DNA from 3 places in the Burkholderia sp. Ac-20345 genome. Region 3 is predicted to be linked to each of the others. Evidence: predicted binding sites of a transcription regulator. Region 3 holds the regulator's gene; each other region holds the start of a gene.
The links. Region 3 encodes HrcA, which represses chaperone genes, less so after heat shock. Its sites were predicted from a motif close to TTAGCACTCNNNNNNNNNGAGTGCTAA; they were not measured.
Positions count from the first base shown of each region.

Region 1 (10,880 bases), on a different contig from region 3:
ATCCTTCTTCCGTCAGCAGTTCGTCGATCAGCGATTCGGGTTGCCCGATATCGGCGAGATGGACGTTCTGCACGCCGTGTGCGAGCGCATCGAGCGCTTCCCGCACGCAGGGCGCCGCGGTGGCCGCCGGGTGCTCGGCCAGCCACTGCTCGAGTTCGGTGATGCCATACAGCCCGGCGAGTTCGCCAAGTTCGCGCAGCAACGCGCTTTCGACCATCATCACCAGCGTGACGGCGCCCGTGCGCTGCGCGAAGAGGCTGCCGAGCCGTTCCGGGCGCAACAGGTGATCATGGCCTGCGTCATCCGGAGCGACCGGCATCACGACGGGCACCAGACCGTTCGCAAGAAACGCGGTCAACGCGGCGCCGTCGAATCGTGCGACTTCGCACGTATCCGTGCGGTCGGAATCGGCGCCCGCAACCAGCATGCCGCCGTCATGGCCGTCGATGCCGATCGCCTTCGCGCCATGGCTGCCGATCAGGCGCACCAGTTCATGATTGACGCTCGCCATCGCCGCGTGAACGGCGTGGACCGATTGCGTACCGGACGCGGCCGGCCCCCCCTGGACGACGATCGGACGAACGCCGGTGAGTGCGAGCAGCGCGACATCCTGCGCGAACGCCTGACGGGCGCGCGCATCGTTCGCGGCGCCGCCTTCGACGATGACGACGGTCTGCCCGTGCAGGGCCTGCATGAACGGCAGCGAGCGGGCCAGGCCGGCCACGCGACGCGACGTAAGAGTGGGACTTTCAGGGTCTGGGAACATGGGAATCCGAATGGATGAAGGGAGTGCCTGTCGCCGCACGGCGCGGCATCAATGCGTGCGTTGCATCAACTGGTGAATCTCGTTGGGCGTCAACGCGTCGCGCGATGCCTGCCGGAACGCGCGGTCGCTGAAACACCGGGCCGCGTCGGCGAGCAGTTCGAGATGCGCGCGATCGTCTTCTTTCGGCAGGATCAGCACGATGAATTCGTGCACAGGCTTGCGGTCCGGCGCGTTGAACGCGAACGGGTACAGCGCGCGCACGAACAGCGCGGCGGCCGCGCCGAGCCCGTCGACACGCGCATGCGGAATCGCGACGCCCTGGCCGAGGCCGGTCGAGCCGAGCTGTTCACGCTTGATCAGCTCGGTCCTGATGCGTTCCGCGGAAACGCCGCTGCTGCGCTCGACATATCGCGCGACAAGGTCGAACAACTGGATCGGGCTTTCGACCGGAACATCGAGCAGGATGTTGTCCGGCGGACAGGCGTCGGCCAGTCGGGTCGCGAGCGGTGCACCGCCGCGTCGGTAGGGAAGGTCGGGTTGGCCGCCGGCGGCGGCCTGCTGCGTTTGCATGCGGATCTCTCCGTGTCGGGATGACAGGGAAATCCTAGACAAAACCGCGTAAAGACGGTGTCAGATACGCGGGGGCCCGGTATTAAAATTGTGTATCGATTGCCGCTGGAACCGGACCCGATACGTACTTCTTCAGGTGCCTGACAACACGAACGGCAGCGTCGTCAGCAGAAAGACCGAAATGCCGATGACCGGCGCGCCGAACGCAATCGCCGCGAACGCCACCGCGGCGCTGGTCAGCACGAGCGTTCTCGACACCCGTCGGTGCCGGTCGTGTGCAGCCGCCCTGTCATCGCGGATTGCATCGGTCCGCGCACCGATCACGTGTTTCCAGAACGTCAGGCCAAGCATGATTGCTCCTCCTTGAAAGATGGCTGGAACGGGGCGCGCGATGCGCCCTGCATGCGTATCAGCAGCGCTGGAGCTTGAGCACGCGCGAGATCTGCCCGGGCGTGAAGCTGCTGTTGCGCACGTACGGTGCGCAGTCGAGCGGTGCGGTGAGCGATTCGCTGACGACGTACTGGCCGACGAAGCGGTACGCGTCCGTTGCCATTCTGATGAACACCGGAATCGCATCGCGTTGCGCGGCGAGCGTCCTGCCGGCTGCTCGCGCGGACGCGCTGCCGTCGCAGAGGATCACGTCGGGCGCGTGCGGATTGAGGTCCGTGCGCAGGCAGGCGGCCACGACCTTGCCGTTTTTCGTCGGCAGGAACGCCTGCTTGCTGCCGCCGCACGCGGTGTGGATGAATTCGCGGGTGTACTGCTTGTCGATCTCGAACATGACCGGGCTCCGGTATCGGAAACTTCCGTTGGTTAAATCAGGTATGCAAAGTAATGAGGCTGGATCGACATGCGGGATACGGGCATGCCAGTCGATCGTTGCCGGGGCGGCGGATCGATGGCGCGTCGTGACGGGAATTTCCGCGCACACACGCTTGCATCGCGCGATGCGCGGCTAGCGCATCGACGTCATGTTCAAGCGTGCACGGGAAGGACTACGGCGCGCACCGTCCGCCTGCTGGCAGGACGGTGGCTCGGGAAAAGAGAGACGCAGGCGTCCTGCCTGTCAGGCAGAAAAGCAACTCGGAGGGCGAGGACTTCGGATGCGCATGTGCGTACTCGGTGATGGATTGCGAACACATTCTAGTGAACGCATGCGCGGGCGCAAGTAAAAAGGTCGTAAAGGCTGCGCGGCCCGTGCGGGATGACGCCATGTACTACGTGCACTGCCGGAGGTGCTGGATTGTGCAGTCGGCATGGCGGGGAAGCGGTGGGGGCTCGAAGCCTGTGTGCCTGTGTGAGCGGAACCGCAGCCTATCAGCGTCCGGCGAGCATCCGTCCGCCAACACCCATCAGCAGCAGGCCGGCCGTCGTATCGAGCACGGCCTTGCGACGGACCAGCAGCCCGCGCACCGACGGGTGCGAGGCGAGCAGCGCCATCGTGCAATACCACGCGGCCGATATCGCCACCGACAGCGTGACGACTGCGAGATCAAGCCATGCCGGCGCATGGGCCGGCACCATCAGCGCGAAGATGCTCCCGTAGAACGCGACCGATTTCGGATTCGTCATGCTGACGACATAGCCCTTCTTCGCGGCGTGCCAGTCGGACGCGGCGGCCATAGCGGCAACGGGCAACGGCTTGCGCGCGGTCAGGATCATCTTCAGGCCGAGCCAGATCAGGTAGGCCGCGCCCGCCAGCCGCAGCGCCGTGTGTACCCATGCGACATGCGTGACGAGCAGGCTGAGCCCGGCGATCGCGATCGCCGCCCAGGTGCCGGACGCGGCGGCTAGGCCAAGGCCCGTCATCACACCGGCGCGGCGCGACTCGACCGCGGTCGACGTGACGATCACGAAGTTCGGGCCTGGGCTGGCGACGCTCAGCAAAAGGACGCCGGCAAGCGGAAGCAAGGTGGTGAGGGTGGTCGACATGGCGTGGCGGGCAGTGCGACGGGACGGGCTTTCATCTTACCCGAGCGCGCTGGCGGGCCGGCGCGTCGCGCTGTTTCGTCGATCCAATGCAAAAACGCGTGACGACTTTCGTCGCCACGCGTTGCATTACTGCGTATGGCATGCACACATGCCGGCGAACCGGCACACGCGCCGTACCGTCAGAAATCGAACCCAGGGCCACCCGCACCCGGGCCGCCAGGTGCCGCCGCCGGCGCCGCATCCTTCGGCGCTTCGAACACGGTCGCATCGGTCGTCAGCAACAGCCCCGCGACCGACGCCGCGTTCTGCAGCGCCGTGCGCGTGACCTTGGTCGGATCGAGCACGCCCGATTCGACGAGGTCGCCGTATTCGCCCGTCTGCGCGTTGTACCCGAAGTTGCCCGAGCCTTCGGCCACCTTCGCGACGACGACGCTCGCTTCCTCGCCCGCGTTCGTGACGATCTGGCGCAGCGGTTCCTCGAGCGCGCGCAGCACGATCTTGATGCCCGCGTTCTGGTCGGCGTTCACGCCCTGCAACTCACGGATCGCCTGCCGCACGCGGATCAGTGCGACGCCACCGCCCGGCACGATGCCTTCCTCGACGGCGGCACGCGTCGCGTGCAGCGCGTCGTCTACACGGTCCTTCTTTTCCTTCACTTCGATCTCGGTGGCGCCGCCGACCTTGATCACCGCGACACCGCCCGCAAGCTTCGCGACGCGTTCCTGCAGCTTTTCACGGTCGTAGTCGGAGGTTGCTTCCTCGATCTGCACGCGGATCTGCTTCACGCGCGCTTCGATGTTCTTCGCATCGCCCGCGCCGTCGATCACGGTCGTGTTTTCCTTGCCGACCTCGATGCGCTTCGCCTGGCCGAGTTCGGCGAGCGTCGCTTTTTCGAGCGTCAACCCCGTTTCCTCGGCGATCACCTGCCCGCCGGTGAGGATCGCGATGTCCTCGAGCAGTGCCTTGCGGCGGTCGCCGAAGCCCGGCGCCTTCACGGCCACCGTCTTCAGGATTCCGCGGATGTTGTTCACGACCAGCGTCGCGAGCGCTTCGCCTTCGACATCTTCTGCGATGATCAGCAGCGGACGGCCCGACTTCGCGACCTGTTCGAGCACCGGCAGCAGGTCGCGGATGTTCGAGATCTTCTTGTCGTGCAGCAGGATGTACGGGCTTTCGATCTCGGCGATCTGCTTGTCGGGATTGTTGATGAAGTACGGCGACAGGTAGCCGCGATCGAACTGCAGCCCCTCGACGACATCGAGTTCGTCCGCGAGCGACTTGCCGTCCTCGACGGTGATCACGCCCTCCTTGCCGACGCGGTCGATCGCTTCCGCAATGCGCTGGCCGATCGATTCCTCGCCGTTCGCGGAGATCGTCGCGACCTGCGCGATTTCCTTGCTCGTGGTGGTCGGCCGGCTGATCTTCTTCAGCTCGTCGACGGCCGCCGCGACGGCCTTGTCGATGCCGCGCTTCAGGTCGAGCGGATTGAGCCCGGCCGCGACGTATTTCTGGCCTTCACGGACGATCGCCTGCGCGAGCACAGTAGCTGTCGTGGTGCCGTCGCCGGCTGCGTCGCTGGTGCGCGACGCGACTTCCTTCACGAGCTGCGCGCCGATGTTCTGCAGCTTGTCCGCGAGTTCGATTTCCTTCGCGACCGACACGCCGTCCTTCGTGACGACCGGTGCGCCGAAGCTGCGTTCAAGCACGACGTTGCGGCCCTTCGGCCCGAGCGTGACCTTCACCGCGTTCGCGAGAATGTTCACGCCTTCCGTCAGCTTGGCCCGTGCGACGTCGCTGAAAATGATTTCCTTCGCTGCCATGATTGCGCTCCGTTATTGATTGACGACCGCGACGATGTCTTCTTCGCGCAGTACGAGAAACTCGTTGCCGTCCACCTTGACGGCCTGGCCAGCGTACTTGCCGAACAGCACGCGCTCGCCGACCTGAAGGTCGGGCACGATGCGCTGGCCGTCCGCATCCTTGCGGCCGGGGCCGACGGCGATCACTTCACCCTGGTCGGGCTTTTCCGCGGCGCTGTCGGGGATCACGATCCCCGATGCGGTGGTGGTTTCCTGGTCGAGTCGCTTCACGATCACGCGGTCGTGCAAGGGGCGTAGGCTCATTTGTTCGTCCTGTGCTGTTCTGTCGAGATTGGCTGGCACTCTTTAGCAGAGAGTGCTGACGAGTATAAAAATGAGCGGCGGCGCGATCCAATAACGGATTCGGAAATGCATTCGCGCCGGCGTGCAAAGCGCGTGGCACCCGCTACCGCGACACGGCCTGCTGCGCGGCGGGCGTGCAGACCGGGCGGATCGTCTCGCCGGCGAGCACGCGCTTCACGAACGGAATCGAATCGGCGAGCGACGCGTTCACGGTGCCGTTGTGTTCGCGGCCCGCATACAGGTGCGCCTCGACCGTCGTGCCCGCCGCGCACGCATCCTTCGCGAGCGCGAGTTCGAGCGGCGCGAGCCCGTCGTCCGCGCCCGCGCCGATGAAGACAGGCGAGGCGATCTTCAGCGTCGGGTACTTCAGGTATTCGTCCCACCATGCCTTCAGCCGTGCGTCGCCGCCGGGCTTCACGGTGTTCGCGTGCGTGAGGTGCGCGAGTGCCGCGTCGTCCTCGAGCGACGCGAGGCAACTGATGCGCGCCTGGTCGAGGATCGGCAACGCCCGCTCGGTCAGCACCTCGTCCGCGCGTAGCGACGGGTCGATCTGCTGCGCGGAGAGCACCGAGTAGAACTGATACGCGAGAGTCGGATCGACTCGATCGGGATCGCGCCGGTAGGCACTCTCGAACTTCGGCAGCGACGCGAGCGTGGCGGGCGATGCGTTGTAGATCGTGCCGGTGGCAACGGTCGCGCGGATCGTGAGTTCGGGCGCATAGGCGCTCGCGTAGCCGGCCGCCGCGAACACGGCCGAGCCGCCTTGCGACTGGCCGACGAGCACGACCTCGTTCGCGAGGCCCGGCACGCCGCCGAGCACCGCGCGCACGCTGTCGAGCAGCGTGTAGCTGTTCGAGCGGTTGTTGAGCTGCGGATTCGGGCCGGGCGTGCCGAGCCCCTGATAGTCGGTCGCGACGACCGCGAACCCTTGCTGAAGCCATGCGTTCAGATAGCGCACGTCGCGGTACGAGCGGCCGAACCACGACGGCGCGCAGATGTCGGCCATCCCGAACGTGCCGTGCGCCCACGCGACGATCGGCCAGCCGCCCGCCGGCGGCGTGCCGCGCGGCACGAACAGCGCACCCGACACGGCGATCGGCGTGCGGCCGCCGACGCCGTCGGTCGATGCATAGAGGATGCGCAGCTGGCGTCCGGCGCTCGCGAGCCCGAGCGTGGCCGGAAGCGGCTCGGCGCGTAGCAGCACGCCGGGCGTCGCCGGAATGTCGCGGTCCCACGTGTAGAACGCGGACACGCGGCCGTCGCCCTGCAACGGATCCGGCGCAGGAACGCGGCCGGGTGAAGCCGCGTGCGAAAGGAGAGACGATACGGCGAGCGCCGAAGCCAGCAGCGTGCGCGCGGTGTAGCCGCGCAGGGGGAGGAGCGTCATGGTCGGATGGGTGTCGGTGAAGTCGGATCGGACGCGCCGGACATTGCGCGGCGCGGGCCGACCACGACGCAAGTTTCGAACCAGTGTGCGCGGCGCGAGGCATGACGGGCGATCGCGTCGCACGGCGTGTCCCGCACGCATGCGCCGGCTGCGTGTTCCGCAGCAAACGGAGCCGGCGGGCTGTTGCTCCCGCAACAGAGGCATACGCATGGATCGCACGGAGCGCATCGAGCGCGGCGCACACACACCGTGGTGCGGGCATCCGGACCGAAAGTGCGCGGCTGGCACGATTGCTGCTGATCCGGAGGCCGTGCGTCGTAGCGTTATGGCGCTGCAATGCGAACCCGTCCTTCCACCCGATCAAGGAAACCGTCCTCATGTCCGTCACCTCAACCATCGACAGCGGCGAACTCGTGGCATTCGTCGAGCGCGCCACACGCGAATTCACGCAGGCCGAGCGCGTGCTGAAGGACACGCGCACGCTGTCCGCGACCAACACGTTCCAGGCGTTCCAGCGCGTGCCGGGCACGGAACTCGTCGTCGCGCTGTCGGCGCCGAGCCCGTGGGCCGCGTCGCAGGAGATCCAGCCCGTCGTCGTGACGTTCGACGGCGACGTGCTGCATGGCGACGCGCGCGCGGGCGGCAACGGGCCACGCTATGCGGACGTGTTCCGCGAGGTGCCGGAAGTCGGCGTCGTGATCCACGTGCACGGCCCGTACCTCGGGGCCTGGGCGAGCGCGCATCGCCCGCTGCCGATCCGCTATGCGCCGGCCGCGCGCTACACGCGCGCCCGCGAGATTCCGGTGTATGTCGATCGTCGTCCCGGCGAGCCGCGCTTCATCGTCGACACGATCCGGCGCGACCCCGAGGTGCCGGCGATCATCGAGGCGAACGGTGGCGCGACCTTCTGGGGAAAATCGATCCTCGACGTATCGAAGTACATCCTGATCCTCGAGGAAGCCGCGTATTTCCAGGCGCTCGCGGAACCGCTCGGCGGCTCGCTCGAGTTCGGGCCGGGCGCGCTCGAACAGCAATGGAAGATGACCGGTCTCGCATGAGATCGCGTAGTGGCCGGCGCAATCCGGCCGCTGTCATACCGATAGCTCGATGAATTGGTTCGTGGCCGGCGTGCGCCTTGCTATCGTCGAACCTTCCCCGTTCAACACGCCGGTCGTGCCATGGCCATCTTCAGCTTGCCGGACCCGACTTCGCATGCGATCACGATCCGTGCGAAGGCGCTGACGTTCGACGATCCCAAATCGCGGGTGCTGCTCGAGCGCATCCAGCTCGTCGCGCCAAGCGACGCGACCGTGCTCGTCACCGGCGAGAGCGGCACCGGCAAGGAGCTGATCGCACGCCTCGTGCATTCGCTGAGCGAGCGCCATGACGGCCCGTTCGTCGCGGTCAACTGCGGTGCGTTCTCCGAGACGCTGATCGAAAGCGAGCTGTTCGGCCACGAGCGCGGCGCGTTTACCGGCGCAATCAACAGCCAGCCCGGCTGGTTCGAATCCGCGAATCGCGGCACGCTGTTTCTCGACGAGGTGGGCGACCTGCCGCTGTCCGCGCAGGTGAAGCTGCTGCGCGTGCTGCAGGAGCGCGAAGTGACACCGGTCGGCTCGCGCAAGACCGTGAAGATCGATGTGCGGCTCGTCGCGGCGACCAACGTGAATCTCGAAGCCGCGGTGCGCGCGGGCAATTTCCGCGAGGATCTCTACTACCGGCTCAACGTCGTGAAACTGAGCCTGTTGCCGCTGCGCGAGCGGCCGGGCGACATCGCGCCGCTGATCGAACACTTCATCGATACCTATGCAAAGCGGCTGCGCGTAGCCGCGCCGACGCTGACGGACGCCGCGCGCGCCCGGCTGCATGCGCATGCGTGGCCCGGCAACATCCGCGAACTCGAGAACGTGATCCACCACGCGGTGCTGATCTGCGCGGGCGGCGCGATCGACGTGAGCGACCTGCAGTTCTCCGCGCTGTCGCTTGCGCCCGATGCGGGCGACCCGCGCGCAGCGGCCGCGGCACCGCCGCGTCGTGCGCGCGATGTGGCGGAGGCAACCGATGCGCTGCGCCACGCGGTGATCGAATTGCTGGATCTCGGCACGCCGGCGCTGTGGCAACACATCGAGGACACCGTCTACCGCAGCGTGTTCGACTACAGCGAGCACAACCAGCTGCGCATGTCGCGCCTGCTCGACCAGTCGCGCAACATCGTGCGCGCGCGGCTCGCACAGCTCGGCATCCTGAAGCCGCGCGACGCGAGCGACGCCGACGCGCGGCTGCGCCGTCAGGCGTGATCGCGCCAGCGCAGCGCGCGCTGCGCGATCCGCTCGCATAGCGCACTCATGCCGACGGCGAGTGCCGTCACGCCCAGCACGCAGACCAGCAACACGTCGGCGCGCGTACCGGCCTGCGCGTTCTGCATCAGGCTGCCGACACCCGCGCCCGCGTTGAACAGCAGCTCGCTGCTGGTCGCGGTGATCCACGCGAACGGCACGGCCTGCAGCACGCCCGCGAACAGGTCGGGCAGCGCGCCCGGAATCAGCACGTCGCGCCACAGGCCGACGCGCGTCAGGCGATACGACTGCGCGAGTTCGACATAGCGCGGATCGACGCGGCGCAGCCCGTCGAAGCTCGCGGTGGTCATCGGGTAAAACGCGGCGAGCGCGATGATGAACACTTTCGCGAATTCGCCGGTGCCGGCCCACAGGCTCAGCAGCGGAATCAGTCCGAGCAGCGGCACGTAGCGCAGCGCCTGGAACGCGGGCTCGCCGAGCTTGCGCGCGAGCGTCGAGCGCGCCATTGCCGCACCGAACACGAGCCCGAACGCGACGCCGGCCGCCAGGCCGACTGTCGTGCGGCGCAGGCTCGCGCCGAGATCGGTCGCGAGTTCGCCGCTGCGTGCGAGTTCGACGAGCGCGGCGCCAACCTGCTGAAACGGTACGAACGCGTATTGATGGGCCGCATCGCCGGACGATGCGTATTGCCATGCGGCGACCAGCAGGGCAGGTACGACGAGGCCGCGCGCACGACGGCGCAGCGCGGCGAACGAGAAGAGGGGCGTAGCGAAGGTCATTCAGAAGCCTGTCCGTTCAGCGCGCGGGCGTTTGCCAGCGCAATGCGTAGCGTTGCACGAGCGCGATCGACCGGTCGATCGTGAAGCCGATCAGCCCGATCACCGCGACGTCGATGAGCACGACGTCGAGGCGCAGCATCTGCCGCGCCAGTTCCATCATCTGGCCGATCCCGCTGTCGGCGCTGAGCAGCTCGACCGCGACGAGCGCGAGCCATGCGCGCGCGAGCGCGATCCGCACGCCAGTCAGCAGCGGCGGCAACGCGGCCGGCAGCAGCACGTCGCGCAGCAGCGCGAAGCGGCCGAGCCCGTAGTGCCGCGCCATCTCGACGAGATCGCGCGGCGCGTCGTGCACGCCCGTGTACGCGGCCAGCGCGACCGGGAAGAACACGGCCTTGCCGACGACCACGAGCTTCAGCGGCTCGTCGACGCCGATCAGCAGGATCAGCAGCGGAATCAGCGTGAGCGTCGGCACCTGCCGCAGCAGGTCGAACGTCGGCCGCAGGTAGTCGGCGAACAGCCGGCTGCGCGCGAGCAGGATGCCGAACGCGGCGCCGCCCGTCGCGCCGATCGCGAAGCCGAGCACGAGGCGGTGCAGCGTAATCAGCAGGTTGTCACGGAGTTCGCCGGTGTCGAGCAGCGTGCGCAGCGTCGCCGCGAGCCGCTCGGGCGGCACGACGAGTTGCGGCGGAAACCAGCGCTGCGCGCTCGCGAGCCACCACAGCGCGACGAATGCGACAGGCGTCGCCCACCACAGCGCGAGCCCGCCGATCCGTGCGATGCCGGGCAGGCGGAGCGTGCGCGCGCCGTTCGACGCGAGGGCGTGCGTCGGCATCAGCGGCTCGCGACGCGCGCCGCATCGGCGCGCCAGTAGCCGTCGAGGCCGAGCTGCTTGAGCGCGGTCGACACGAACGTCGGCGCGAGCAGCGCGTTCACGTCGACCGGCGTGGACGTCAGGCCGGCCTGGCGGCTGTATGCGACGACGTCGCG
Region 1 is NZ_JAAGPO010000203.1:1,980-12,859, forward strand. Features, by position in the region: gene G3O06_RS39745 (acetylglutamate kinase) at 1-766, opposite strand, end outside; gene G3O06_RS39750 (PTS sugar transporter subunit IIA) at 815-1,336, opposite strand; gene G3O06_RS39755 (hypothetical protein) at 1,469-1,687, opposite strand; gene G3O06_RS39760 (DUF6697 family protein) at 1,746-2,117, opposite strand; gene G3O06_RS39765 (LysE family transporter) at 2,654-3,268, opposite strand; gene groL (chaperonin GroEL) at 3,448-5,088, opposite strand; gene G3O06_RS39775 (co-chaperone GroES) at 5,101-5,391, opposite strand; gene G3O06_RS39780 (alpha/beta fold hydrolase) at 5,534-6,817, opposite strand; gene G3O06_RS39785 (class II aldolase/adducin family protein) at 7,195-7,875, shown strand; gene G3O06_RS39790 (sigma 54-interacting transcriptional regulator) at 7,996-9,114, shown strand; gene G3O06_RS39795 (ABC transporter permease) at 9,105-9,893, opposite strand; gene G3O06_RS39800 (ABC transporter permease) at 9,910-10,725, opposite strand; gene G3O06_RS39805 (PhnD/SsuA/transferrin family substrate-binding protein) at 10,725-10,880, opposite strand, start outside.
Region 1: G3O06_RS39775 (co-chaperone GroES) is a predicted target of HrcA. The motif match lies at 5,424-5,450, and genes of this name have one in related genera.

Region 2 (10,880 bases), on a different contig from region 3:
GGCCTGTCGTCGGCCAACAGCTCGATCACGTCGTTGTCCACCTCGACGTCGACGGGCCTGTCCTCGGCGAACAGCTCGATTACGTCGCTGTCGACCTCAACCTCGACGGGTTTGTCGTCGGCGAATAGCTCGATCACGTCGTTGTCCACCTCGACGTCGACGGGCCTGTCCTCGGCGAACAGCTCGATCACGTCGTTGTCCACCTCGACGTCGACAGGGCTGTCGTTGGCGAATAGCTCGATTACGTCGCTGTCCACTTCGACCTCGACTGGTATCAACTCACTGTCGACCGGCCTGAGCTCGACGGACAGCACAGTGTCGTCGCTGTCGACGTCGACGTCGACGGGCTTGTCGTCCGCGAATAGCTCGATCACTTCGCTGTCGACGTCGACCTCGACCGGTTTGTCGTCGGCGAATAGCTCGATCACGTCGTTGTCCACCTCGACGTCTACGGGTCTGTCGTCGGCCAACAGTTCGATCACTTCGCTGTCGACGTCGACCTCGACCGGTTTGTCGTCGGCGAATAGCTCGATTACGTCGTTGTCGACCTCGACCTCGACCGGTATCAGCTCGCTGTCGACCGGCCTGAGCTCGACGGACAGTACGGTGTCGTCGCTGTCGACGTCGACATCGACAGGTCTGTCGTCGGCGAACAGCTCGATTACGTCGCTGTCCACGTCGACCTCGACGGGCCTGTCGACGGCGAACAGCTCGATCACGTCGTTGTCCACGTCGACGTCGACGGGCTTGTCGTCGGCGAACAGCTCGATCACGTCGTTGTCCACCTCGGCGTCGACAGGGCTGTCGTCAGCGAATAGCTCGATTACGTCGCTGTCCACCTCGACCTCGACTGGTATCAGCTCGCTGTCGACCGGCCTGAGCTCGACGGACAGCACGGTGTCGTCGCTGTCCACGTCGACCTCGACGGGCCTGTCGTCGGCGAACAGCTCGATCACTTCGCTGTCGACGTCGACTTCGACGGGTTTGTCGTCGGCGAATAGCTCGATCACGTCGTTGTCCACGTCGACGTCGACCGGCCTGTCGTCGGCAAACAGCTCAATCAGTTCGCTGTCCACCGGTCTGAGCTCGACGGACAGCACGGTGTCGTCGCTGTCCACGTCGACCTCGACGGGCCTGTCGACGGCGAACAGCTCGATCACGTCGTTGTCCACGTCGACCTCGACGGGCCTCTCGTCGGCGAATAGCTCGATTACTTCGCTGTCCACTTCGACCTCGACTGGTATCAACTCACTGTCGACCGGCCTGAGCTCGACGGACAGTACGGTGTCGTCGCTGTCGACCTCAACGTCGACGGGCCTGTCGTCGGCCAACAGCTCGATTACCTCGCTGTCTACGTCTACGTCGACGGGCTTGTCGTCGGCGAACAGCTCGATCACTTCGCTGTCGACGTCGACTTCGACGGGTTTGTCGTCGGCGAATAGCTCGATCACGTCGTTGTCCACGTCGACGTCGACCGGTCTGTCGTCGGCAAACAGCTCAATCAGTTCGCTGTCCACCGGTCTGAGCTCGACGGACAGCACGGTGTCGTCGCTGTCCACGTCGACCTCGACGGGCCTGTCGACGGCGAACAGCTCGATCTCCTCGCTGTCCACGTCGACGTCGACGGGCTTGTCGTCGGCCAACAGCTCGATTACGTCGTTGTCCACCTCGACCTCGACCGGTATCAGTTCGCTGTCGACCGGCCTGAGCTCGACGGACAGCACGGTGTCGTCGCTGTCGACCTCAACGTCGACGGGCCTGTCGTCGGCCAACAGCTCGATCACGTCGTTGTCCACCTCGACGTCGACAGGACTGTCGTCAGCGAATAGCTCGATTACGTCGCTGTCCACGTCGACCTCGACGGGCCTCTCGTCGGCGAATAGCTCGATCACCTCGCTGTCCACTTCAACGTCGACGGGATTGTCGTCGGCGAATAGTTCGATCACGTCGCTGTCTACGTCGACCTCGACGGGCTTGTCTTCGGCCAACAGCTCGATCACGTCGTTGTCCACCTCGACGTCGACAGGACTGTCGTCAGCGAATAGCTCGATTACGTCGCTGTCCACCTCGACATCGACAGGTATCAGCTCGCTGTCGACCGGCCTGAGCTCGACGGACAGCACGGTGTCGTCGCTGTCGACGTCGACGTCGACGGGGCTGTCGTCGGCGAATAGCTCGATCACCTCGCTGTCCACTTCAACGTCGACGGGCATCAGCTCTCTGTCGACTGGCCTGAGCTCGACGGATAGTACGGTGTCGTCGCTGTCGACCTCGACGTCGACGGGATTGTCGTCGGCGAATAGTTCGATCACGTCGCTGTCGACGTCGACCTCGACGAGCTTGTCTTCGGCCAATAGCTCGATCACGTCGTTGTCCACGTCGACCTCGACGGGCCTGTCATCGGCCAACAGCTCGATCACCTCGCTGTCCACCTCGACCTCGACAGGGCTGTCGTCGGCGAACAGCTCAATCTCGTCGCTGTCGACTGGCCTGAGCTCGACGGACAGCACGGTGTCGTCGCTGTCGACGTCAACGTCAACCGGTCTGTCCTCGGCGAACAGCTCGATCATGTCGTTGTCCACGTCGACGTCGACGGGCTTGTCCTCGGCCAACAGCTCAATCACGTCGCTGTCCACATCGACGTCGACGGGTCTGTCTTCGGCCAATAGCTCGATCAGCTCGCTGTCGACCTCGACGTCGACGGGCCTTTCCTCGGCTACCAGCTCGATCACGTCGCTGTCCACATCGACGTCGACGGGTCTGTCGTCGGCCACCAGCTCGATCACCTCGCTGTCCACCTCGACGTCGACAGGCATCAGCTCGCTGTCGACTGGCTTGAGCTCGACGGACAGCACGGTGTCGTCACTGTCGACGTCGACCTCGACGGGGTTATCGTCGGCCACCAGCTCGATCACGTCGCTGTCCACCTCGACGTCGACAGGCATCAGCTCGCTGTCGACCGGCCTGAGCTCGACCAACAGCACGATCTCGTCGCTGTCCACGTCGACCTCGACCGGTATCGGATCGCTGTCCACGGGCCTGAGCTCGACCAACAGCACGATCCTGTCGCTGTCCACGTCGACCTCGACCGGTATCGGCTCGCTGTCCACGGGCCTGAGCTCGGCCAACAGCTCGATCACGTCGCTGTCCACGTCGACTTCGACCGGCATCGGGTCGCTGTCCACCGGCCTGAGCAGCACGAACAGCACGATCCTGTCGCTGTCCACGTCGACCTCGACCGGCATCGGCTCGCTGTCCACGGGCCTCAGCTCGACCGGCAGTTCGATCACGTCGTTGTCCACGTCGACTTCGACCGCAATCGAAGCCGCGAAAACGCACTACTACAGCGTCAACGATGGCGGTGCGCAAGGGGCGAACTACGCGAACAGCGCCGCGACGGGTATGTACTCGCTGGCCGCCGGCGTAGCCGCAAATGCCGCGGGCGCAAGCAGCGTAGCCGTCGGTTACGGTTCGAACGCGCAATCGGACGGTGCGGTCGCGATCGGCCAGAGCGCATCGGCAACGGGCGGCAAGGCCGTGTCGATCGGCGCCGGCAATACCGCGAGCGGTGACGGCGCGGTCGCGATCGGCGATCCAAGCGTCGCGACGGGCACCGGTGCGGTCGCGATGGGTGCGGACGACACGGCGACCGGCACTGGCGCGGTTGCCCTCGGCAACGCAAGCACGGCAACCGGCAACAGCGCGCTCGCACTTGGCAATTCGAGCCAGGCCACTGCGGACAACACGATCGCACTGGGCAACCTGGCCACGGCCAGCGCCATAGGCGCACAGGCCTACGGCTCGGGCGCCACGGCCAGCGCGGCCAACGCGCTCGCGCTCGGATCGAACGCCACCGCGAACGTCGCCAACTCGATCGCGCTCGGCGCCAACTCGGTTACGGGCAACGCGGTCGGTGTGTCGAGCGTCACGGTCGGCGGCGTCACGTACTCGGTCGCCGGCGCCAATCCGGTGGGTGTACTGAGCGTCGGTTCGCCGGGTGCGGAACGCCAGATCACGAACGTCGCTGCCGGCCAGGTCTCGGCAACCAGCACGGACGCGATCAACGGCAGCCAGCTCAACGCGACAAACAGCGCGGTCAGCACGCTGTCGACGGGCCTGAATGCGACCAACAGCAACGTGACCGCGCTGGCCACATCGACCTCAACTGCGATCAGCTCGTTGTCGACGTCGACGGCGGCTAGCATCAGCGCGCTGTCCACAGGCCTGAACACGACGAACGCGAGCGTGGCATCGTTGTCGACCGGTGTGACGAACATCAACAACCAGCTGAATCAGTTATCCACATTGATGAACAACACACCGCAAACCGGGAACGCCGCCGGCGTTGCCGCCGACATGAACGGCACCGGTACCGACAAGCCGACCGTCACTGCCGGTTCGAACTCGGTGGCGATCGGCGCGAATTCGAGTGACGGCGGCCGCCAGAACGTGGTGTCCGTCGGCAGCGATACGCAGCAGCGCCAGGTCATCAACGTGGCGCCGGGTACGCAGGGCACCGATGCGGTCAACGTGAACCAGCTGAATGCGGTGCAGTCAACGCTGTCGACGGCACTGTCGGGCCAGCAGGCGCAGATCAACTCGCTGGGTTCGCAACTGCAGCAGACCGACCAGATGGCGAAGCAGGGTATCGCGGCCGTCGGCGCGATGGCCTCGATCCCGCAGCTCGATCGCGATGCCAACTTCGGGATGGGCGTGGGTACGTCGACCTTCCTCGGCCAGAAGGCAATGGCGGTCAACATGCAGGCCCGCATCACGGACAACCTGAAGGCGTCGATCAACGGCGGTTTCAGCGGCGGTCAGAAGGTGATCGGCGCCGGCATGCTGTACCAGTGGAAGTAATCGCATGTTCATGCACGGCCGACGGAAAGCCCGGAGCGGGAGCAAGGTCGTATCAGCAGGCACTGAAATCTTGAGTGCCTGCATTGGAGATCGCTGTGGATGGTACGGCCGTGCGTTGCAACACTAATGATCTTGTCGAAGACGCGGAGCGTGGATTGGTTCGGAAGGAGTTCTTCTTTGCCTATCAACCCAAGCTTCGCCTTCAGACCGGATTGCTGTCCGGATTCGAGTCTTTAATACGCTGGCATCATCCGGAGCACGGTGTGTTGATGCCGGCAGCGTTCATCGACCTTGTCGAGAATTCGCATCTGACATGCCGGTTTACCGACTATGTGATCGCGGAGTCCTCACGTGTGCTTGCCAGGTGGGCTAAGCTCGGTTATCGCGATTTATCTCTGTCTGTAAATTTGCCCGCTCATGAAGTTACGCGACCGGAGATGGCAGGAAGACTATCGCGTGTTCTGGATTCCTATGGTGTATGTGCCGGGAATTTTCAAATTGAACTGACGGAGTCCATCGATCCCGGTCCGATCGACGCACTTGCCGCTGCGGTGGCATCGATCCGGGATCTCGGAATGAGTGTTGCAATCGACGATTTTGGTTCAGGATGCTGGTCGCTGACCAAATTGCATTGTCTGGCAGTCGACACGCTCAAGCTGGATCGATCCTTCATGCGCGACGTTCATGAAAATGCTGAATCGAGAGCGATGGTCGAAACGCTCGTCGAGCTCGGGGTTCGCTTGAAGAAGAACGTCGTCGTGGAAGGTGTCGAAACCAGGGCGCAATTCGAGTGGCTGCAAGCATTCGCGCAGATTGATTGCCAGGGATACTACATCTCTGAACCCGTTCGAGAGGATCAGATGAATCGATTGATCGAAGGGTGTGGAATTCCGCGGTGAGGGGAGGCGTCGCGGTTCCGGGTGGGTAGGGATGGCGGGAAGGGGAGTAACGGATTTGGCACTCGGCCAGATGGATCGGCATGGGCGGAGTGTCCATGCGATCCCGCCGGAAGTGATGATGTCGTGCCGATACCGGCATGTGCGCGATCGATCTTGCGCGGCATTTGCCTGCCGTAAGTGCTTGCTCAATTCATCGAAGGCGCGCGATCAAATGTGCGATGTGGCGCATCAAAACACGCGGCGCAACCCTCGGTCGATATCGCAAATCGAAGCCGAAAAGTACGATCAGGCCGATGCTCGCGAGCGATGTGGCTCAAAGTCACGCGTAAAGCAGTCGCGTGTAAATGCGTCGATGTAGTCCATCATCATGTCGGATGCGCGTCCGGCTTCCTGTTCGTCACCGTCAGCGACTGCACGCGCGACTCTCGTGTGCTGCAGGCTTGCTGTCGGCAAATCATCCAGCTGCTTGTGATACATGAAATAGAAGCGCCGTGACAGCGCATGTAACGGCGCAATAGCCTCGGCGGCGAAGCGATTCCGAGAAAACTGCGCGATGAGCTGATTGACGGAATAGACGCCTCTCAAATAGCCGACGACGTCTCGTGATTCGCCTGCCGCGTCGAGTTTTTCGGCGATTTCGCGGATCTGCTCGCGCTCCTCGGGCAATGCCCGCCGTGCAGCGCGTTGTGCAATGAGACGTTCAAGTTCACGCCGCGTCTCGAGCACGAGCAACTGATCGTGAATATTCGGGACGGTGATCATGATGCCGTGTCGCGGAACGATCTGAAGGAGATGCGACGCGGCCAATCGTTGTGCGGCCTCGCGAACCGGCGTTCTCCCCGTATTCAGCTTTTCTGCGAGCGATGCCTCGGACCAGACGCTGCCGGGCGCAAGCTCGAGCGTGACGATGAGTTCTTCGAGGTTCTGGTGAGCCTGTTCGGCAAGGGTGCTGCCCGTCAGTCCGTTCATGTGCGTAAGTGATCGCTGCAGGAATATCACTAACATATTAGTCCGGTCGTCCCCTGTTTTCAACACAAGGTAAAAGGGGCACGGTCAAGGAACGGGTTTACCCCTCTTTGATCTTCGACAAGCGATTCGATATTCTACTGATATGTTAGTAACATCTGAGTGACATGCCTGATGGGTGAGCCATGTCGCGCCACGCCGCGGTGAACCTCCCGGCTCGTTGACAGCCAGTCAGGGTTGGAAGGTTGCGTGGCGATTGGGTTGTGAGGTTGGTGTTGAGGTGAGGTTGGTTTCAATCGATCGGCAGCGATTAAAAATAAGACGTCATGTTTGTACCTGTGTATGCAGGCGATCGATTTGGAGTGCGATGCAAATCATTCGAGTCGACGAAGGCTGGGGGTGTTATGAGTATCTTGTTGGTGGAAGGGGATCCGGGGCAGGCGTCAGCGTTTGAAATGGCGCTGCGAGGGGCGAATCGGGAAATTTCCCGCGTGTGCGATAGCGCGCGAGCCGTCCAGTTTCTGAAAAGGGAGATGGTCGAACTCATCGTGCTCGATTGGCGGATTCCGGATGCCAACGGCCTGAATTTATTGCACTGGATCCGGGCTAACGTCGGAGGCGAACCGGCCGTCTTGTTCCTGGCTGCGAGAACGCTTGAAGCAGATGTCGCGGCCGCGCTGGACGCAGGCGCCGACGAGTACATCGGTAAGCCGTTTCGCGAGATCGAGTTGGCCGCTCGCGTCAATGCGCTGTTGCGTCGAAAGGGCCGCAACAAAAAACTCGATAGCAGGGTCGAGGTCGGGCCGTATGTTCTGAATCCGCTTGCGCGCACCATCGCGCTGCACGGAAAAATCATTGATTTGACGGCAAAGGAATTTGCGCTGGCAAATTTCCTGTTCAATAACATCGGGAGCGTGCTTTCCAGGGATTCGTTGTCGACGCTGGCGTGGGGGCGGGCGCTGGATGGAACGTCGCGGAGTCTCGACACTCACATCTACCGGCTTCGACAAAAACTGGCGCTTCGTCCGGAAAACGGGCTGCAACTGTGTGCCGTGTATACGCATGGCTACCGGCTCGACACGGTCGACGAATGTTCGGCGGTGGAGAATTTTGCGGTCCCTGGCCAGGTGTCGCAGCGTGCCATTTCCGAGAGTCCGGCGCCCGCGCTGCTGTAGACAGTTCCGGGATATTCGTCCGTTCAACGGGGCGAGGGTGTCGCCGCGCGCCCACAGCGTGAGCGTAACGGAGTGTCCGAACCCCATTTAATTTGCTTGGGTGCACCTTGATGCACGGGATTTCCCTGAGGTACCGTGGTCGCCGGGGGAGATCCGTGACGACGGCTCGAGCAAGCGGCTCAGGGCATCTTCCAGGCTCGCTCTGGCTCTCGGGCGCGCGGCTCGTTAAGTAATTGTTTTTGCTGGATATGTTGCCGATTGCCTCGCGTCATTCAGAGCGTCTCAGGCACTGGCCCAAGTGAGCAAGGCTCAAGGTTGAGCGAGCCTCGCCGGCCCGAAAAAAACCGTCAATCCCCCTTCTTGAATTTGTCAAAACCCGTCCATATAATTAGCACTCGCTGCACGAGAGTGCTAACAATTCTCTGCCGGGCGATAAGCCGGGCAGATTCCCTAAGCGTTCTTCAATCTCAGTCAAGAGAGGAGTGAATATGAACCTTCGTCCTTTGCACGATCGCGTGATCGTCAAGCGCCTGGATCAGGAAACCAAGACCGCCTCGGGCATCGTGATCCCCGACGCCGCTGCTGAAAAGCCGGACCAGGGTGAAGTCCTGGCCATCGGCCCGGGCAAGCGCGACGACAAGGGCGCCCCGATCGCGCTCGACGTGAAGGTCGGCGATCGCGTCCTGTTCGGCAAGTACGCAGGCCAGACCGTGAAGGTCGACGGCAACGAACTGCTGGTCATGCGCGAAGAAGACATCATGGCCGTGGTCAACGCGAACTAAGCGTCATCCGACGGTACATATTCCCAAGAATTCAAGGAGTTAGAAGATGGCAGCTAAAGACGTCGTATTCGGCGATTCCGCCCGTTCGAAGATGGTCGAAGGCGTGAACATTCTCGCCAACGCAGTCAAGGTCACGCTGGGTCCGAAGGGCCGCAACGTTGTGCTCGAGCGCAGCTTCGGCGGCCCGACGGTCACCAAGGACGGTGTGTCGGTCGCGAAGGAAATCGAGCTGAAGGACAAGCTCCAGAACATGGGCGCGCAAATGGTCAAGGAAGTTGCTTCCAAGACCAGCGACAACGCAGGCGACGGCACGACGACGGCAACCGTCCTCGCGCAATCGATCGTCCGCGAAGGCATGAAGTACGTCGCATCGGGCATGAACCCGATGGACCTGAAGCGCGGCATCGACAAGGCAGTCGCAGCGGCTGTCGAAGAGCTGAAGAAGATCAGCAAGCCGTGCACGACGAACAAGGAAATCGCACAGGTCGGCTCGATCTCGGCGAACAGCGACACGTCGATCGGCGATCGCATCGCTGAAGCGATGGACAAGGTCGGCAAGGAAGGCGTCATCACCGTCGAAGACGGCAAGTCGCTGGCCGACGAACTCGACGTCGTCGAAGGCATGCAATTCGACCGCGGCTACCTGTCGCCGTACTTCATCAACAACCCGGAAAAGCAAGTCGCCGTCCTCGACAACCCGTTCGTGCTGCTGCACGACAAGAAGGTGTCGAACATCCGTGATCTGCTGCCGGTACTCGAGCAAGTCGCGAAGGCTGGCCGTCCGCTGCTGATCATCGCTGAAGACATCGAAGGCGAAGCGCTCGCAACGCTGGTCGTCAACAACATCCGCGGCATCCTGAAGACCGTTGCGGTCAAGGCACCGGGCTTCGGCGATCGTCGCAAGGCGATGCTGGAAGACATCGCGATCCTGACCGGCGGCCAGGTGATCGCGGAAGAAACCGGCCTGACGCTCGAGAAGGCAACGCTGGCAGAACTGGGCCAGGCGAAGCGCATCGAAGTGGGCAAGGAAAACACGACGATCATCGACGGTGCAGGCGAAGCCGTGAACATCGAAGCACGCGTGAAGCAAGTGCGCGCGCAAATCGAAGAAGCGACGTCGGACTACGACCGTGAAAAGCTGCAAGAGCGCGTGGCCAAGCTGGCCGGCGGTGTTGCAGTGATCAAGGTCGGCGCAGCGACCGAAGTCGAAATGAAGGAAAAGAAGGCACGTGTCGAAGACGCACTGCACGCAACGCGCGCAGCTGTGGAAGAAGGCATCGTGGCAGGTGGCGGCGTTGCGCTGATCCGCGCTCGCACCGCGATCGCAGGCCTGACCGGCCTGAACGCCGACCAGAACGCCGGCATCAAGATCGTGCTGCGCGCGATGGAAGAGCCGCTGCGTCAGATCGTCACGAACGGCGGCGAAGAAGCCAGCGTCGTGGTGGCGGCAGTTGCTGCAGGCACGGGCAACTACGGCTACAACGCAGCGACGGGCGAGTACGTCGACATGGTCGAAGCCGGCGTGGTCGACCCGACCAAGGTCACGCGCACCGCACTGCAGAACGCAGCTTCGGTTGCAGGCCTGCTGCTGACGACGGACGCAGCTGTCGCAGAACTGCCGAAGGAAGATGCACCGATGGCGGGCGGCATGCCGGGCGGCATGGGCGGCATGGGCATGGACATGTAATCGACTTCGATCGATTGTCCGGAGCGCGCAGCGATGCGCGTTCCAGCCAAAAGAAAGACCCGCAGCGATGCGGGTCTTTTTTTATGGATTCGCAGGGCGATCGTAATCAGAAGCCCGGCAGGTAGCACGAAGTGTCATCGTCTTCATCGTGAAGGCCGTAGCTGCACGCGAACGGATCGTGCCAGCCGTTGTTGCGACCGTTGTAGAGATAGACGGTGTTGTCGTTCGATGCCCATGTTAGCGACGCAGTGCCGCTGGAGTACGCGCGCCACCTCCCCGAACTACCGTCCGGGAACGAAATCGTGCCGTCCGAAAAGCAGGGCGAGTAGTAATCGTGGGCGACAAACTTGCCGTCAATTGGCGCGGCTCTCGAAAAGAACCGCTTCAGTTGCGCGACGGTCGGTGTGAAATTCTTGCACGCGCCCCTGGTCAGCGGGTCGTTCGGGGTCGACGTTTGGCCGGATTGCTCGACAGTCACGGCGCTCACCTCTCTGGCATGGCAGAGGGCGAT
Region 2 is NZ_JAAGPO010000007.1:12,113-22,992, forward strand. Features, by position in the region: gene G3O06_RS04610 (YadA-like family protein) at 1-4,860, shown strand, start outside; gene G3O06_RS04615 (EAL domain-containing protein) at 4,956-5,759, shown strand; gene G3O06_RS04620 (GntR family transcriptional regulator) at 6,045-6,728, opposite strand; gene G3O06_RS04625 (response regulator transcription factor) at 7,130-7,900, shown strand; gene G3O06_RS04630 (co-chaperone GroES) at 8,389-8,682, shown strand; gene groL (chaperonin GroEL) at 8,729-10,369, shown strand; gene G3O06_RS04640 (hypothetical protein) at 10,476-10,880, opposite strand, start outside.
Region 2: G3O06_RS04630 (co-chaperone GroES) is a predicted target of HrcA. The motif match lies at 8,289-8,315, and genes of this name have one in related genera.

Region 3 (10,880 bases):
CGTCGTCGGACTCGGACAGCGCGTTGAGCGCACCGCGCACGCCTTCGATCAGGTTCGCGGAATGCGACAGGCGCTTGTGCTCGTTGCTGACTTCGTCCCATTCGCCGGGCTGTGGCGCGAGCTTGTCGAGCTCGGCGAGCTGCCAGGCGAGCTTTTCGCGTTCGAGCTGCAACTCGCGCTCGTGCGCTTTTGCCACCTCGATCGCCTGCGTCGCGTCGCGCCACACGCGCCATGCGCGCGCGACGTTCGCCGCATCGGCGACGAGCCCCGCGTGCGTATCGAACAGCTCGCGCTGCGCGTCGGGCCGCATCAGCAGCTGGTGCGCATGCTGGCCGTGGATGTCGACGAGCATTTCGCCGAGCTCGCGCAGTTGCGCGAGCGTCGCGCTGGTGCCGTTGATGAACGCGCGCGACCGGCCGCTCACATCGATCACGCGGCGCAGCATCACGGTGTCCTCGGTGTCGAACGCGTGTTCGTCGAGCCAGCGCGCGACGCGGTCGTGCGGCGTGAATTCGGCGGTGATGTCGGCGCGGCCGCAGCCAGTGCGCACGACGCTCGCGTCGGAACGTTCGCCGAGGGCGAGGGCGAGGGCGTCGATCAGGATCGATTTCCCGGCGCCGGTTTCGCCGGAAAAGACGGAAAAGCCGCTGTCGAATTCGAGATCGAGCGCGGCGACGATGACGAAGTCGCGGATCGAGAGGTGGCGGAGCATGGTGTCGGGCGGAGCGGCGTCAGGACGCCTTGTCGTCTTCGTTCGAGGCGTGTTCGTTCCAGTGCAGCTTCTTGCGCAGCGTCGCGTAGTAGCTGTAGCCGATCGGGTGCAGGAACGGCACCGTGTGCTTCGAGCGGCGCACCTCGATCGTGTCGTTCAGCTCGAGCGCGGTGAACGACTGCATGTCGAAGTTCACGTTGACGTCGCGCCCGCCGACGATCTGGATCGCGATTTTCGAATCGTCGGGCAGCACGATCGGCCGGTTCGACAGCGCGTGCGGCGCGATCGGCACGAGCACGATGCCCGCCAGCTGCGGATGGAGGATCGGGCCGGCCGACGACAGCGCGTAAGCGGTCGAGCCGGTCGGCGTGGCGACGATCAGGCCGTCCGAACGCTGGTTGTACATGTACCGGCCGTCGACCGATGCGCGCAGCTCGACCATCCCGGAGAAGCCGCTGCGGTTCACGACGACGTCGTTGAAGGCGATCGCGTGGTAGATCGGTTCGCCGTCGCGCATGATCCGGGCTTCGAGCAGCGCGCGCTCCTCGCGCTCGAACTTGCCCGACAGGATCACCGGGACGAGCGCCTGCATGTCGGCCGCCGCGATATCGGTGATGAAGCCGAGCCGCCCGTGGTTGATCCCGATCAGCGGTGTCTTGTACGGCGCGAGCTGACGGCCGATGCCGAGCATCGTGCCGTCGCCGCCCAGCACGACCGCCACGTCGGCGCGCGCCCCGATTTCGGCCGGGGTCAGCGCCGGGTAGCCGGTGATGCCGATCTCGCGCGCGGTCTCGGCTTCGAAGACGACCTCGAAGCCGCGCTTGGCGATGCAGGCGGCCAGCGTGGCGAGCGGCTCGGCGATGTTGGGCGTGTTGCTCCGGCCGACGAGCGCGACAGTGTTGAACTGATTACCGGTTTTCATGCCGGCATTACACCATAGCTCGTTGACGAAAAGAACCGGCTGTGCGGAGACGGGGCCGGATCGGGCCGGGCCGCGCATCGGTGGCCGCGCCACTCGCCGCGGTCGCGCGGTTGCGCTAAAATTTTCCACCATGCTAGATCCTCGCGCACGAACCCTCCTGAAAACCCTGATCGAACGGTATATCGCCGACGGTCAGCCAGTCGGATCGCGCACGTTGTCCCGTTACTCCGGGCTTGAGCTGAGCCCGGCGACGATCCGCAACGTGATGTCCGACCTGGAGGAGCTCGGCCTCGTGTCGAGCCCGCACACGTCGGCCGGCCGCGTGCCGACACCGCGGGGCTACCGGCTGTTCGTCGACACGATGCTGACGGTCGAGGCACCGATCGACGCCGAAGCCGTCGCGCGGCAGGTGCAGAACACGCTGCAGGCCGGCGAGCCGCAGCAGCGGGTCGTGGCGGCCGCCGCAAGCGTGCTGTCGAACCTGTCGCAGTTCGCGGGTGTCGTGCTCACGCCGCGCCGCAGCCACGTGTTCAAGCAGATCGAGTTCATGCGCCTGTCGGACAAGCGCATCCTGCTGATCATCGTCACGCCCGAGGGCGACGTGCAGAACCGGATGCTCGCGACGCCGCGCGACTACTCGCCGTCGCAGCTGACCGAGGCGTCCAATTACATCAACGCGCATTTCGCCGGGCTGTCGTTCGACGAGGTACGCCGCCGCCTGCGCGACGAGATCGACCAGTTGCGCGGCGACATGACCGCGCTGATGCATCTGGCGGTGACGGCCAGTACCGAGGTGCCCGACACCGAGGACACCGTGCTGATTTCCGGCGAGCGCAACCTGCTCGAGGTGGCGGATCTTTCCTCCGACATGGCTCGGCTGCGCAAGCTGTTCGACGTATTCGACCAAAAGACGGGCCTCCTGCAACTGCTCGACGTGTCGAGCCACGCCCAGGGCGTGCAGATCTTCATCGGCGGTGAATCGACGCTCGTGCCGATCGAGGAAATGAGCGTCGTCACCGCGCCTTACGAGGTGAACGGGCAGATCGTCGGCACGCTCGGCGTGATCGGCCCGACCCGCATGGCGTACAACCGCGTGATACCGATCGTCGACATCACCGCGCGCCTGCTGTCGCTCACGCTGAGCCAGCAGTAGCCTGCGATCGCCAGCCCGATCCCGCCCCGTCATCGTGCCGCGGCACCGCGCATGCCGGCAGTCGGCCGAACGGCCAGCCGACCGGCGCGAAGCGGCCCGCTATAATTGAGAGCCGTCCGGTCCCGTGCCCCGAGCACGTAATTGCCCATGCGTTTCGATCTTGAGCCGCCTTCGAGCATCGCGGCTGCCCATCGCATCGGCGTGCTGCTGATCAATCTCGGCACGCCCGACGCCCCTACGCCGCGCGCGGTGCGGCGCTACCTGGCCGAATTCCTGTCGGATCCGCGGGTCGTCGAGATTCCGCAGGCTGTCTGGCAGGTGCTGCTGCGCACGCTGATCCTGCCGCTGCGCGGCCGCGCGTCCGCGAAGAAATACGCTGCGGTCTGGATGCCCGAGGGCTCGCCGCTGCGCGTGTACACGGAGCGCCAGACCGACAGCGTGCGGCATCTGCTCACGTCGAACGGCTATCACGTGATGGTCGACTACGCGATGCGCTACGGCAGCCCGAACATTTCGCACGCGCTCGCGCAGTTCAAGCGCGCGGGCGTCGAGCGCGTGCTGCTGATGCCGATGTATCCCCAATACTCGGCGTCGACCACGGCCACCGCCTTCGACGCCGCCTTCGACGCGCTCGCACGCATGCGCAACCAGCCGGAAGTACGCACGGTGCGGCATTACGCCGACCATCCGGCCTATATCCACGCGCTGGCCGAGCAGGTGCGCCAGTACTGGGCGCAGCACGGCCGGCCCGACTTTGCGTCCGGCGACAAGCTCGTGCTGAGCTTTCACGGCGTGCCGAAGCGCACGCTCGACCTTGGCGACCCCTATCACGATCAGTGCCAGCAGACGGGCGCGCTGCTGATGGCCGCGCTCGGGCTGTCGACGACCGAGTGCCGCGTCACCTTCCAGTCGCGCTTCGGCAAGGCCGAATGGCTGCAGCCTTACACCGCGCCGACGCTGCGCGAGTTCGGCGAGGCCGGCGTGCGGCGGGCCGACGTGTTCTGTCCCGGTTTCACGGCCGACTGCCTGGAGACGATCGAGGAGATCGGCATGGAAGTGCGCGACGAGTTCCTCGCCGGCGGCGGCAAGGCGTTCCACCGCATTCCTTGCCTGAACGGCGCGCCCGCGTGGATCGGCGCGCTCGGCGAGATCGTCGCCGAGAATCTGCAGGGCTGGCCGGTCAGGGCCGCGCAGCCCGAAACGGTGAGTTGAGATGAAACGATCCCCACGCTCACTTCGTTCACTGCCCCCCGAGGGGGCGGTCAGCCTCCTTGGGGCGGCCCGGCGGAGGCTGCGATGAATTTCAAGATTTCGACCGAACCGGGCGCGAAGCTGCGCATCGACAAATGGCTGTGGGCGGCCCGGTTTTTCAAGACGCGCTCGCTCGCGACCGATGCGGTCGACAAGGGGCACGTGAAGATCGGCGGCGCGGCGGTCAAGCCGGCGAAGGAAGTGCGTGTGGGAGACGAGGTCGAGATTGCGATCGACGGCATCGTCTGGCACATTGCCGTGCTCGGCGTGTGCGACGTGCGCGGGCCGGCGAGCGTCGCGCAGACGCTTTACGCGGAAACGGAAGCGGGGCGGGCCGCGCGGCTCGCCGAACTGGAGCGGCGCCGCACGTATCGCGAGCCGGCGGCTGAATTGCACGGCCGGCCGACGAAGCGCGACCGGCGCATCATCGACAGATTTTCTGGTGGGAGCTGAACATCTGGTCGAACGTCGCCCGCGCGCTCCCGTATTCGGTCGTGCGGTCGGTGACGGCTCCCGACAGGCAGATGGTGGTGGTGCCGGCAATGAGTACCAGCGCGACCACCGATATCGCAAAGGTCAGTTTCACGGTACTCCCCTCGAGAAGACGGGTGAAAGTGGCGCCAGGTGGATGTCAGGCGACGGTCAGCTAGGGGTAAACACGCTTTTCCGACGCTTGAGTGGAGTGTAGTGCAGCGGGCCTGTGCCAAGCTAGTACTTGCCAGGTAAGCGTTGTTACAGCCCGTTTCGCCCGAACTGGCGGACTATGCGGGCGATGCCCCGGCGTGAAGCGCGGTTGTTTCGCGGCATTGGAGAATGCCGGCGAATAACCCTCTTGAAATCGTAGTTTTCACCCTTATTTGCACCAGCAATGTGCGGTGCTGCCGGGTATACGGTCCGGCGGTTGCCGATTTGGCTTCAACCTCTAATCGACTTTCAGCGACATGGAAAACACGCAAGAGAACCCGGCTACCCAATCGGCCGAAGACATCGGCAGCGAGAAGCAGGCGGCGCAAGGCGCCGCTCCCGCCGCCGAAGCAGCCGACGCGGCGCTCGCGGAGGCTCAAGCCAAGGTCGCCGAGCTGCAGGAGAGCTTCCTGCGGGCGAAGGCCGAGACCGAGAACGTCCGCCGTCGCGCGCAGGACGACGTCTCGAAGGCGCACAAGTTCGCGATCGAGAGCTTCGCGGAGCACCTGCTGCCCGTGCTGGACAGCCTGGAAGCGGCCGTCAGCGATACGTCCGGCGACATCACGAAGGTGCGCGAAGGCGTCGAACTGACGCTGCGCCAGCTGACGAGCGCGCTCGAGAAGGGCCGCGTCGTCGCGCTGAACCCGGTCGGCGAGAAATTCGATCCGCATCAGCACCAGGCGATTTCGATGGTACCGGCCGATCAGGAGCCGAACACCGTCGTTGCAGTGCTGCAAAAGGGCTACACGATCGCCGACCGCGTGCTGCGTCCGGCGCTCGTCACCGTCGCGCAGCCGAAGTAAGGCCGTCGCAATGGTGCCTGCCGGCGTCGATCCGGCCGCGTTTGACGCGTTCGACATGCAGGCGCTGGACGCCGGCACGTTCGACGCGGCGATCGACGGCGCGGGCGACGCACTCGCGGTGGTGTTCTTCTGGGGCGTCGACTGCTTCAACTGCGAGATCGCGAAGAAGGCGATGCTCGCGCAGCCCGACGCGATCCGCGCGCTGGACCTGAAGTGGTTCCATTGCAACGTGTACGAACACCACCAGCTGGGGCGCCGCTTCGGGCTGCACGGCGTGCCGACGTGGTTCTTCTTCCACCGCGGCAAGCGGCTCGGCCGCGCGACGGGCTGGCATGGCCTCGCGCAGTTCCAGGCAGCGGTGTCGGCGGCACGCGCGAAAATCGCCGCGGCGGGCGGCGATCCGCCGGGCGGCGATCCGCTAGCCGGCGGCGATTGAAAAAATTTAATATCCGCATCGCTCGTCGGGTCTTGAAAACGGACCGGACGGACGCATTTCGGGAACAGAGTTGAATTCTGGCGCGCGAAACCGCCCCAAAACGCGGGGTTTTGCGCAGCAAACAAGCATTTCTGGAGATTAGGAAAAAATGGGAAAGATCATCGGTATTGACCTCGGCACCACGAACTCGTGCGTCGCCATCATGGAAGGCAACCAGGTCAAGGTCATCGAGAACTCGGAAGGCACGCGCACCACGCCGTCGATCATCGCCTACATGGACGACAACGAAGTGCTCGTCGGCGCGCCGGCCAAGCGTCAGTCGGTGACCAACCCGAAGAACACGCTGTTCGCGGTGAAGCGCCTGATCGGCCGCCGCTTCGAAGAGAAGGAAGTCCAGAAGGACATCGGCCTGATGCCGTACACCATCGTCAAGGCCGACAACGGCGACGCATGGGTCGAAGCACATGGCGAAAAGCTCGCGCCGCCGCAGGTTTCGGCGGAAGTGCTGCGCAAGATGAAGAAGACGGCCGAAGACTACCTCGGCGAGCCGGTCACGGAAGCCGTGATCACGGTGCCGGCGTACTTCAACGACAGCCAGCGCCAGGCAACCAAGGATGCCGGCCGTATCGCGGGCCTCGAAGTCAAGCGGATCATCAACGAGCCGACCGCAGCCGCGCTCGCGTTCGGCCTCGACAAGGTCGAGAAGGGCGACCGCAAGATCGCCGTGTATGACCTCGGCGGCGGTACGTTCGACGTGTCGATCATCGAAATCGCGGACGTCGACGGCGAAATGCAGTTCGAAGTGCTGTCGACCAACGGCGACACGTTCCTCGGCGGCGAGGACTTCGACCAGCGCATCATCGATTACATCATCGGCGAGTTCAAGAAGGAGCAGGGCGTCGACCTGTCGAAGGACGTGCTCGCGCTGCAGCGCCTGAAGGAAGCCGCTGAAAAGGCGAAGATCGAGCTGTCGTCGAGCCAGCAGACCGAAATCAACCTGCCGTACATCACGGCGGACGCGTCGGGCCCGAAGCACTTGAACCTGAAGATCACCCGCGCGAAGCTGGAAGCGCTGGTGGAAGACCTCGTCGAGCGCACGATCGAACCGTGCCGCATCGCGATCAAGGACGCAGGCGTCAAGGTGTCGGACATCGACGACGTGATCCTGGTCGGCGGCCAGACGCGCATGCCGAAGGTGCTGGAGAAGGTGAAGGAGTTCTTCGGCAAGGATCCGCGCCGTGACGTGAACCCGGACGAAGCCGTCGCAGTCGGCGCGGCGATCCAGGGCCAGGTCCTGTCGGGCGACCGCAAGGACGTGCTGCTGCTCGACGTGACCCCGCTGTCGCTCGGCATCGAGACGCTCGGCGGCGTGATGACGAAGATGATCAGCAAGAACACGACGATCCCGACGAAGCACGCTCAGGTGTACTCGACGGCGGACGACAACCAGGGCGCCGTGACGATCAAGGTGTTCCAGGGCGAACGCGAAATGGCAGCCGGCAACAAGCTGCTCGGCGAGTTCAACCTCGAAGGCATCCCGCCCGCACCGCGTGGCGTGCCGCAGATCGAAGTGACCTTCGACATCGACGCGAACGGCATCCTGCACGTCGGCGCGAAGGACAAGGCGACCGGCAAGGAAAACAAGATCACGATCAAGGCGAACTCGGGTCTGTCCGAAGCTGAAATCGACCAGATGATCAAGGACGCGGAAGCGAACGCAGCGGAAGACCACAAGCTGCGCGAGCTGGCTGATTCGCGCAACCAGGGCGACGCGCTGGTCCACAGCACGAAGAAGGCGCTGACCGAGTACGGCGACAAGCTGGACGCGGGCGAGAAGGAAGCAATCGAAGCGTCGCTGAAGTCGCTCGAGGAAGTGCTGAAGGACACGTCGGCCGACAAGGCCGCGATCGACGCGAAGGTCGAGGAACTCGGCAAGGTTTCGCAGAAGCTCGGCGAAAAGATGTACGCCGACATGCAGGCCCAGCAAGCGGGTGCGGCCGGCGCAGCGGGTGCGGCGGAAGGCGCGGCCCACGCGGGCGGTGCGCAGCAGGCTGCCGACGACGTCGTCGACGCCGAATTCAAGGAAGTGAAGAAGGACTAAGCCGGGTTGCCCCGGTGCCGCAAGCCGCGCGCAACACGCGCGCGGCGCGGCTGACGGGTTGGCTGACAAGCGGTCTGTCTTTCCTTCCGGATGGCCGGATCGACTCCACGCCTGGCGGGCTTCGCGGCCCTCCGGGCACATTTGTTTTTTGGCGGGTGCTGCACGAGCCGTCCGCGGACGGGCGCAGCGCCAGACGAGTCGAGAGACTTTACTGCAGGCGAAAGGAGCCGCCGCGTGCGCGATGCGTGGCGGCACAGTGAATCGATATGGCGAAACGGGATTACTACGAGGTTCTGGGCGTCGCGAAGAATGCGGGCGACGACGAAATCAAGAAGGCGTATCGCAAGCTTGCGATGAAGTATCACCCTGACCGCAATCCGGACAACAAGGATGCGGAAGAGCATTTCAAGGAGGTGAAGGAAGCCTATGAAATGCTGTCGGACGGCCAGAAGCGGGCAGCGTACGACCAGTACGGCCACGCGGGCGTCGATCCGAACATGGGCGGTGCGGGCGCACAGGGCTTCGGCGGTTTCGCGGACGCGTTCGGCGACATCTTCGGCGACATCTTCGGCCAGGCCGCGGGCGGCGCCGCGCGCGGCGGCCGTGGCGGCCCGCAGGTGTATCGCGGTGCCGACCTGCGCTACAGCATGGAAATCACGCTCGAGCAGGCCGCACACGGCTACGACACGCAGATCCGCGTGCCGAGCTGGGTGTCGTGCGAGGTTTGCCACGGGTCGGGCGCGAAGCCCGGCACGAAGCCGGAAACCTGCCCGACCTGCCATGGCCAGGGCACGGTGCGCATGTCGCAGGGCTTCTTCAGCATCCAGCAGACCTGCCCGAAGTGCCACGGCACGGGCACCTACATCCCCGAGCCGTGCGTGCATTGCCACGGGTCGGGCAAGGTGAAGGAAACCAAGACGCTCGAAGTGAAGATCCCGGCCGGGATCGACGACGGGATGCGGATCCGCTCGGCCGGCAACGGCGAGCCGGGCATCAACGGCGGGCCGCCGGGCGACCTGTACGTCGAGATCCACATCAAGCCGCACTCGGTGTTCGAGCGCGACGGCGACGATCTCCACTGCCAGATGCCGATCCCGTTCACGACCGCCGCGCTCGGCGGCGAGATCGAGGTGCCGACGCTGGCCGGCCGTGCGTCGTTCCCGGTGCCGGAAGGTACGCAGTCGGGCAAGACGTTCCGCCTGCGCGGCAAGGGCATCAAGGGGCTGCGTTCGAGCATCGCGGGCGATCTGTACGTCCACGTGCAGGTCGAGACGCCGGTGAAGCTGACCGACAACCAGCGCGACCTGCTCAAGCAGTTCGAGAAATCGCTGGCCGAGGGCGGCGCGCGTCACAGCCCGCAGAGCAAGAGCTGGTTCGATCGTGTGAAGAGCTTCTTCGAGTAACTCGAGTAACAGCATGACTGAAGGCAACGAGAGCGCGTCGTTCGCGCTCTTGGACGATTGCGACTCGACCGCGCTCGCGCGGTCGAGTCGTTTGTATTCGGGGTTCGTGCGCGAACGTGTGTGCACGGATCCGGCTCGGCTCGACGAAGTCGACGCGGCCGTGGCGCAGGATCTGCGCGACGGGCTGCATGCGGTCGTCGTCGGCGATTACGAATTCGGACGCAACCTGCAACGAGCGCAGCCGGGCCATGCCCCGTTGCGCTTTTTGCTGTATGCGCGCTGCGAGCGCCTGTCGCGCGACGAAGTCGACGCGTGGCTCGCGCAGCAGGATGGCGGCGGCACGCCGTCGATCGCGGGCGTCGCGCATGTCGAAAAGAGCGTGTCGCGCGATGCGTTCGACGCGGCGATCGCCGCGGTGCACGACGCGCTGCGCGCGGGCGATTCGTACCAGGTCAACTACACGTACCGGCTGAACTTCGACGTGTTCGGCACGCCGCTCGCGCTGTACCGGCGCCTGCGTGCGCGCCAGCCCGTGCGCTACGGCGCGCTGATCGCGTTGCCCGACAGGACGTGGGTCGTGTCGTGCTCGCCCGAGCTGTTCGTCGAGAAGCACGGCGACGTGCTGCGCGCGCGGCCGATGAAGGGCACCGCGCCACGTTCGGCCGACCCCCGCGACGATGCGGCGGCGGCCGTGTTCCTCGCGAACGATCCGAAGAACCGCGCGGAAAACGTGATGATCGTCGACCTGCTGCGCAACGACGTGTCGCGGATCGCGCGCACCGGGACGGTCCGCGTGCCGGCGCTGTTCTCCGTCGAGCCGTATGCGTCGGTGTGGCAGATGACGTCGACGGTCGAGGCCGGCTGGCGCGACGGGACGACGTTCGCGCAGATGCTGCGTGCGTTGTTTCCGTGCGGATCGATCACGGGCGCGCCGAAACACAAGACGATGCAGCTGATCGATGCGATCGAGTCGACGCCGCGCGGGCTCTATACGGGCGCGATCGGCTGGCTTGACGCTGCGAAGCAAGGTGCCGAATCCGAGGCACCGGGTGATCGCCCGGCCGGTTGCGGCGATTTCTGCCTGTCGGTCGCGATCCGTACGCTGACGCTCGACGCAGCCTGCGAAGGCGATGACAGCGCCGGTGCGGCCGATGCTGAGGCACGTAATCCGGCAACGGCAATCGCCGGCCGGCGCCGCGGCACGATGGGCGTCGGCGCGGGCATCGTGCTCGACAGTGTCGCGGCCGACGAATATGCGGAGTGCGAATTGAAAGCGCGATTCCTGACGGACGCCGATCCCGGCTTCCAGCTGTTCGAAACGACCGCCGCCACGCGTGCGGAAGGCATCCGGTATCTCGATCGCCATCTTGTGCGGCTGCAGCGTAGCGCGGATGCGTTCGGCTTCCGCTGCGATA
Region 3 is NZ_JAAGPO010000061.1:3,732-14,611, forward strand. Features, by position in the region: gene recN (DNA repair protein RecN) at 1-712, opposite strand, end outside; gene G3O06_RS22040 (NAD kinase) at 732-1,634, opposite strand; gene hrcA (heat-inducible transcriptional repressor HrcA) at 1,765-2,787, shown strand; gene hemH (ferrochelatase) at 2,935-3,999, shown strand; gene G3O06_RS22055 (RNA-binding S4 domain-containing protein) at 4,084-4,491, shown strand; gene G3O06_RS22060 (hypothetical protein) at 4,463-4,624, opposite strand; gene grpE (nucleotide exchange factor GrpE) at 4,980-5,525, shown strand; gene G3O06_RS22070 (thioredoxin family protein) at 5,536-5,961, shown strand; gene dnaK (molecular chaperone DnaK) at 6,110-8,062, shown strand; gene dnaJ (molecular chaperone DnaJ) at 8,329-9,465, shown strand; gene G3O06_RS22085 (bifunctional anthranilate synthase component I family protein/class IV aminotransferase) at 9,479-10,880, shown strand, end outside.